One region of the Staphylococcus sp. IVB6214 genome, then DNA from elsewhere that is predicted to be linked to it. Evidence: predicted binding sites of a transcription regulator. Region 1 holds the regulator's gene; the other holds the start of a gene.

The links. Region 1 encodes CtsR, which represses protease genes until heat stress. Its sites were predicted from a motif close to ATGGTCAATAAAGGTCAAACA; they were not measured.
Region 2: the regulator CtsR is predicted to act here: its motif matches at 1,140-1,160, upstream of clpP (ATP-dependent Clp endopeptidase proteolytic subunit ClpP).

What each region holds. Positions count from the first base shown of each region.
Region 1 is NZ_CP094723.1:252,378-255,811, forward strand. It holds gene MUA51_RS01185 (ISL3 family transposase) at 1-256, shown strand, start outside; gene MUA51_RS01190 (NupC/NupG family nucleoside CNT transporter) at 582-1,787, opposite strand; gene MUA51_RS01195 (CtsR family transcriptional regulator) at 1,953-2,414, shown strand; gene MUA51_RS01200 (UvrB/UvrC motif-containing protein) at 2,435-2,971, shown strand; gene MUA51_RS01205 (protein arginine kinase) at 2,961-3,434, shown strand, end outside.
Region 2 is NZ_CP094723.1:502,043-505,476, reverse strand. It holds gene MUA51_RS02435 (VOC family protein) at 1-370, opposite strand, end outside; gene clpP (ATP-dependent Clp endopeptidase proteolytic subunit ClpP) at 505-1,092, opposite strand; gene MUA51_RS02425 (cold-shock protein) at 1,814-2,014, shown strand; gene MUA51_RS02420 (DUF1304 domain-containing protein) at 2,071-2,436, opposite strand; gene MUA51_RS10795 (fibrinogen-binding adhesin SdrG C-terminal domain-containing protein) at 2,732-3,434, opposite strand, start outside.

The DNA.
Region 1 (3,434 bases):
AAAGAAGCATGTATCACGTGGTGTTTGGCGTGTCATTCGGTTCTATAAAAAATACGAGTATATCCTTTATTCAACAATTAAACACCCTAAGTTAAACAATGGAGCGATTGAAGGTATCAATAATAAAATTAAGCTTATTAAACGTGTATCATATGGCTATCGAAACTTTAATAACTTCAAGGCAAGGATACTGATTATTTTTAAGCTATATCAACGACGTAAAAAGGATAGTTTACTAATAAATAACGCTGCATAAATATATTACGTAGTAATCGCTATCTAATATGTCCTAACACACTTAGAGATGTGTATCTAAAATCATTTCTAATACGAGACGCCTAAGGCAACAAGCCGAACGGAAAATCCATTTTGGCTTCTTTTATTCAATAAAGCCAAAATTAGTTGAAGTGAGGCGCCTTGGCAAGCGAGTATTAAAGAAATGATGGTATAGAAAAAGCGCACAATTAATAATTAAACTGTACGCTTAAATGAATGTAGAGATGACTACATGTTATGATTAAGTTAAAAATAAAATTAGTTACTTTTTATTATCTGCCCACCACAAAAAATGGACTTCCTATTTAAATAAAGAATCCTGCGATTGTTGCAGAGATGAATGATACAAGTGTTGCACCGAATAAAAGTTTTAATCCGAAGCGAGCAACAACGTCACCTTTTTCATCGTTTAATGACTTGATGGCACCTGAGATGATACCAATTGAGCTGAAGTTGGCGAATGATACTAAGAAGACAGATACGACACCAACTGCGCGATCTGATAACCCTTCTACTTTTCCAAGTTCTGTCATTGCGACGAATTCGTTTGATAATAATTTTGTTGCCATGATTGAACCAGCGTCAACTGCATCACTCCATGGAATCCCTGTTAAGAATGCAAGTGGTGCGAAGATAAAGCCGATTAATGTTTGGAAGTTCCAGTCTAATGAACCGCCTGAAACCATTGCGATAATACCGCCAACAATTCCGTTTAATAATGAAATCAATGCGATATAACCAATTAACATGGCACCTACGATAACAGCAACTTTGAAACCATCTAAAATGTATTCCCCTAACATTTCAAAGAATGATTGTTTTTTCTCGTCTGTATCGATCAGTAATTTATCATTCTCTTCATCCACTTTGTATGGATTGATGATTGATGCGATGATGAAACCACCAAATAAGTTTAAGACAACAGCTGTTACAACGAATTCTGGTTTGATCATTGTGAAGTATGCCCCAACGATTGACGCAGAAACTGTTGACATGGCAGATGCTGTCAATGTGTACAAGCGGTGTTTCGGAATAAACGGCAATTGTTTTTTCAATGAAATGAATACTTCAGACTGACCTAAGATCGCTGAAGCAACAGCATTATATGATTCTAAACGCCCCATACCGTTTACTTTAGAAATCAAGAAACCAAGTACGTTAATGATAACTGGTAAAATCTTTAAATATTGTAAAATACCGATTAATGCTGAAATGAACACGATCGGTAATAACACGTTAATGAAGAAAGTAGATTCCCCTTCATTCATTAAGCCGCCGAATACAAAGTTGATCCCTTCAGATGCTTGTTGAAGCAAGTATCCAAACCCTGATGCTACGCCACCAACGATTTTAATCCCGATGCTCGTTTTAAGTAAGAAAAAGGCTAAAACGACTTGGATGGCAAGCATAAGACCGATGTATTGCCAGCGCACATTTTTTCTGTCAGAACTTGCAAGTAGCGCGAGCGCTAAGAAAACAATGATGCCGACAATCCCAATAATAATATGCATGCATGACACCTCTTATTCAAATTTATTAATATTTTCACTAACTCTATAATACAACATAAATGAAAGCAATAACATAACAAATTGATAAATTGGAAAACATATTGGTTGAAAAAGGTCAAAGGGGGTCATATAATATAGTCAAAGATGGTCAAAAGGGGTGATATGATGCACAATATGTCAGATATCATAGAGCAATATATTAAGCAGTTGTTTGAAGAAGCACAAGCCGATGTTGTAGAGATACAACGCGCGAATATTGCTGAACGTTTCGATTGCGTACCATCTCAGCTCAACTATGTGATAAAGACAAGATTTACGAATGAACATGGATATGAAATAGAGAGTAAGCGTGGTGGTGGTGGTTATATTCGCATCACTAAGATAGAAACGAAAGATCATGCGAGTTATATTAAACACTTGTTGTCACTGATTGGGACATCCTTATCACAGCAGCAAGCCTATTATATTATTGATGGTTTGCTCGAGAATGATTTGATTACGGAACGGGAAGCAAAAATGATTGCGGCAGTTATTGATCGTGAAACATTGAAGTTAGATGTGGCAGCGAGAGATATTATTCGTGCCAATATCATGAAACGGCTGTTACCAGTGATTAATTATTATTAAAGGTGAGAAGGTGATGCGTCATGTATCGTCATGAAGAAGAGCAACAACTGAAAAAATCAAACGCAGATAAACAAACGGGCATCCATCTGTCTCATGAATATTCGCAAGGGCATTCGGATGCGCAATGGCACGAAGGTGATGATGTTGAAGGGACTTTTGTCATTCAACAGATTTTACAACATCTCGCAGCGAAACACGGCATAAATGTCGATCAAATGATGTTTCGTGAAGCAAAGCGCTGTCCAACTTGTCAGATGACGTTAAAAGATATTGCACATGTCGGCAAGTTTGGTTGTCATGATTGTTATGAGACGTTTCGTGATGACGTGGCTGACATTGTACGTCGTGTGCAAGGCGGTCACTTGGAACATTCCGGCAAGTATCCGAAGTCGTCACATACAAAGCGTGCTTTGAAACGACAAATCGAAGAAAAACGGTCCTATTTAGAAACGCTGGTTGCACAACAAGCGTTTGAAGAAGCGGCTATTGTTCGAGATGAAATCCAAGCGTTGGAAGAAACGCAACAAAGCGAGGTGTCGAGACACGATGACGAATGAACATGATGCACCGTTGACGAATGGTCACCAACAAACGGCGACGCAACCGGTCGTGATGTCTTCACGCATTCGTTTGGCACGTAATCTTGAAAATTATGTGCATCCATTGATGTTTCCAAACGAAGATGAGGGACATCGCGTCGTCAACGAAGTACAAGATGCGCTGACGGACTTGAAGGTACAGCGATTGTCCGATATGGATCAACAAAGTGCATACAAGCTTGTAGCGAAGCATTTGATCAGTCCAGATCTGACGAAGCAACCTGCAGCAGCAGTGTTGCTGAACGATGATGAGACGGTCAGTGTGATGGTCAACGAGGAAGATCACGTGCGCATTCAGGTCATGGGACAAGACTTGTCGCTGGATGCTCTGTATCAACGGGCTTCGGAAATTGATGATCAACTGGATGCCGAAGTTGATATTAGTTATGATGAGACACTCGGTTATTTGACGACGTGTCCG
Region 2 (3,434 bases), 250 kb from region 1:
ATACTTCAATGCCATTCCCTTCAGGATCATTGAAATAGATTGCTTGACTGACTATATGATCTCCACCTGATACCATCACTTGATGTTTTAACAAATGATGAAGCAATTGACCGACTTGCCTTTTATCAGGTAGCAATATCGCCACATGAAATAGCCCTGCTTCACTCACACTGGCATGACGTCCATTCTTTAATGCCCTCAAAATAAGCTGATGTCCGTTTCGACCTATATTTAACACTGCTTGCTCATCTGTAACCACTGACGGTTCTAAACCAACTACCTCAGTGTAAAACTTTACTTGTTGCTTTATATCATTCACATTCAATACAATTCGTGATACATGTGCAAAATGATTTTGATGGAAATTCATAGACTCACTCTTTTCTTTTTAAGTATAATTAATATACTAGATATGTGATACTTTGTCATCCATTCTGTCTAAAACTTGATCAAAATAAAAAGGCATATCACATCATATGCGATACACCTTTATGATTAAAAATATTATGCGTGTTCTGGCACCATTACTTCATCAATTAAGCCGTATTCTTTTGCTTCCTCGGCTGTTAAGAAGTTATCACGGTCAGTATCTTTTTGAATCTTTTCAATAGATTGACCTGTACGCTCAGATAAAATTTTATTAAGTTTCTCACGTGTTTTTAAGATATGATTTGCGGCAATTTCAATTTCTGTTGCTTGACCTTGCGCGCCACCTAGTGGTTGGTGAATCATGACTTCAGCATTAGGAAGTGCGAAACGTTTCCCTTTTGCACCAGCAGCAAGTAAGAATGATCCCATTGATGCAGCCATACCGATACAGATTGTTTGTACATCCGGCTTGATGTGTTGAATTGTATCGTAAATTGCAAAACCAGCAGTTACACTACCACCTGGTGAGTTAATATATAAATAGATATCTTTCTCAGCATCTTGTGCTTGTAAAAATAAGAGTTGTGATACAATTGAATTTGCAACGTTATCGTCAATTGCTGACCCTAACATGATAATACGGTCTTTCAGTAGACGTGAATAAATGTCATACGCACGTTCTCCACGATTTGTTGTTTCTATAACTGTAGGAATTAAATTCATAAGTCCTGCCTCCTATATTCTTGTTTATTTGTTTATAGTTTAACCCAAAAGTCAAACATGGTCAAAACTTAAGCATTCCCTTATTTCATGTTATAATGTATAAGGTTCAAATAATCTTATTGACTCCTCGTAGTGTAATGGATAACACTTAAGATTCCGGTTCTTACAATGAAGGTTCGATTCCTTCCGAGGAGGTTAAAAGTATTGATATGACAGGCTTTTCATGTACTTTGTGATCAATACAATTCAGAAATCCCTATTTATTTTACTCTAATCTATGCTAAGTATGTTGGGAAAACAAACATTTAACTATTGTTTCTTATCAAGTGTTTGGCATAGTGCGCGTTAATATAACGTAAGCCTATACTCGAAAATTAGCGTACAGGCTTTTTCTTCACTTTAAAAGTGATATTTTTGTATACGCTTCGACCGTATATGTTCTAGCTAGAATGAGATTAGTATTTCATCTTATTAACCTTTTAAAATCTATGCCGAAAGTGTATTTTATTACTTTTATGGCACTTAAACCATTGTTTTTCACTTTTTAAAAGTTTTTATTAAAATTCTCTTTACTTTTACTCAAATACCCTGTATAGTTTAATTTATCGTAATAAAAGCTCGTGTAATTGAATTGTAGTTTATTTTGAAGAATATACTCCTTTTGATGAAAGAATTTTTTTACAGAAATAAAAACGTGCAATATGCACACGGAGGTATTCTTATGTATAACGGTACAGTAAAATGGTTTAACGCAGAAAAAGGTTTTGGATTTATCGAACGTGAAGAAGGAAACGACGTATTCGTTCACTTCTCAGCAATCGAAGGTGAAGGCTACAAATCATTAGAAGAAGGTCAACAAGTGGAATTTGATATCGTATCAGGTGACCGCGGTGATCAAGCAGCTAACGTTATCAAACGTTAATTCGTTATTATAATTAAAGAATCGAGACATTTCTTGAATGAAGTGTCTCGATTTTTTTATGCTAAAAATAAAATGCTAATCAGTGTAACGATCGGTAATGTACCTTGCTTGAAGAAGATACTTTTATCACTTGAGATACCGCCATATAGTGCCACACCTACAATATACAAAAGTAACATAGTACAAACTTCTTTTGGATCCCCCGAGAAAAATACACCATATAACAATAATATACCGATTATACCGTTATAAATGCCTTGGTTTTTCAACAACATTTGTATGTGATGATCACGTAATTTGTCCTTTGAGATATTAAACACACGACTCGTTTGATCTGAAACTGTTTTAAACGTTTCGAGATACATAATAAAAAAGAACTCTAAAGCCACTAATACAACTAGAATTGTCGATATAATAGACATTTTCTTCTCTCCTTTTTAATAATTTAAGTCACTTAAACACAGATGACTCCCATACTTTATGCCATTTCCAGTAAAAAATACAAATAATTAAGCTTAAAAATAAATTTTTATATCTCACACTTACTAAATATGTCTTGTTTTTGTCTAGACAACGAAAAAGAGTGGGACACCGAAATGCCCCACTCTAAATCTCTATCAGTTACTTGTGTCGCAGTTGTTAATAACTTAACAACAAGCTATACACTTTTGCCCCATAGATTTTCTATTGATTTCTTTAGCGAATAATTAATGTTAATTATTCTTTATCATTTTTTCTGCGACGTGATCTGAATAAGAATACAGAACCCATTGCTGCAAATAATGAACCAAGAAGTGTACCTTCATAGTTTGTTTCATTACCTGTATCAGGAAGATGTTTCTTACCATCTTTGTCTTTGCCATCATGGTCTGCAGGCTTGTCACCATCTTTATCCATTTCTGTCTCAGCGTCTGAATCTGAATCGCTATCTGCATCTGCATCTGCATCTGCGTCCGCGTCCGCATCTGATTCTACATCTGAATCCGAGTCAGAATCGCTATCTGCGTCTGCATCACTGTCTGCATCCGAGTCAGAGTCGCTATCTGCGTCTGAATCACTGTCTGCATCTGAATCAGAGTCGCTATCCGCGTCTGAATCTGAGTCCGCATCTGAGTCAGAATCGCTATCTGCGTCTGAATCACTGTCTGCATCTGAGTCAGAATCGCTATCCGCGTCTGAATCGCTATCTGCATCTGAATCTGAATCAGCATCCGAGTCAGAGTCGCTATCTGCATCTGAGTCAGAGTCGCTATCTGCGTCTGAATCTGAGTCTGCATCTGAGTCAGAGTCGCTGTCTGCGTCTGAATCGCTGTCCGCATCTGAGTCTGAATCGCTATCCGCGTCTGAATCGCTGTCCGCATCTGCGTCAGAGTCGCTGTCTGCGTCTGAATCTGAGTCTGCATCTGAGTCAGAATCGCTA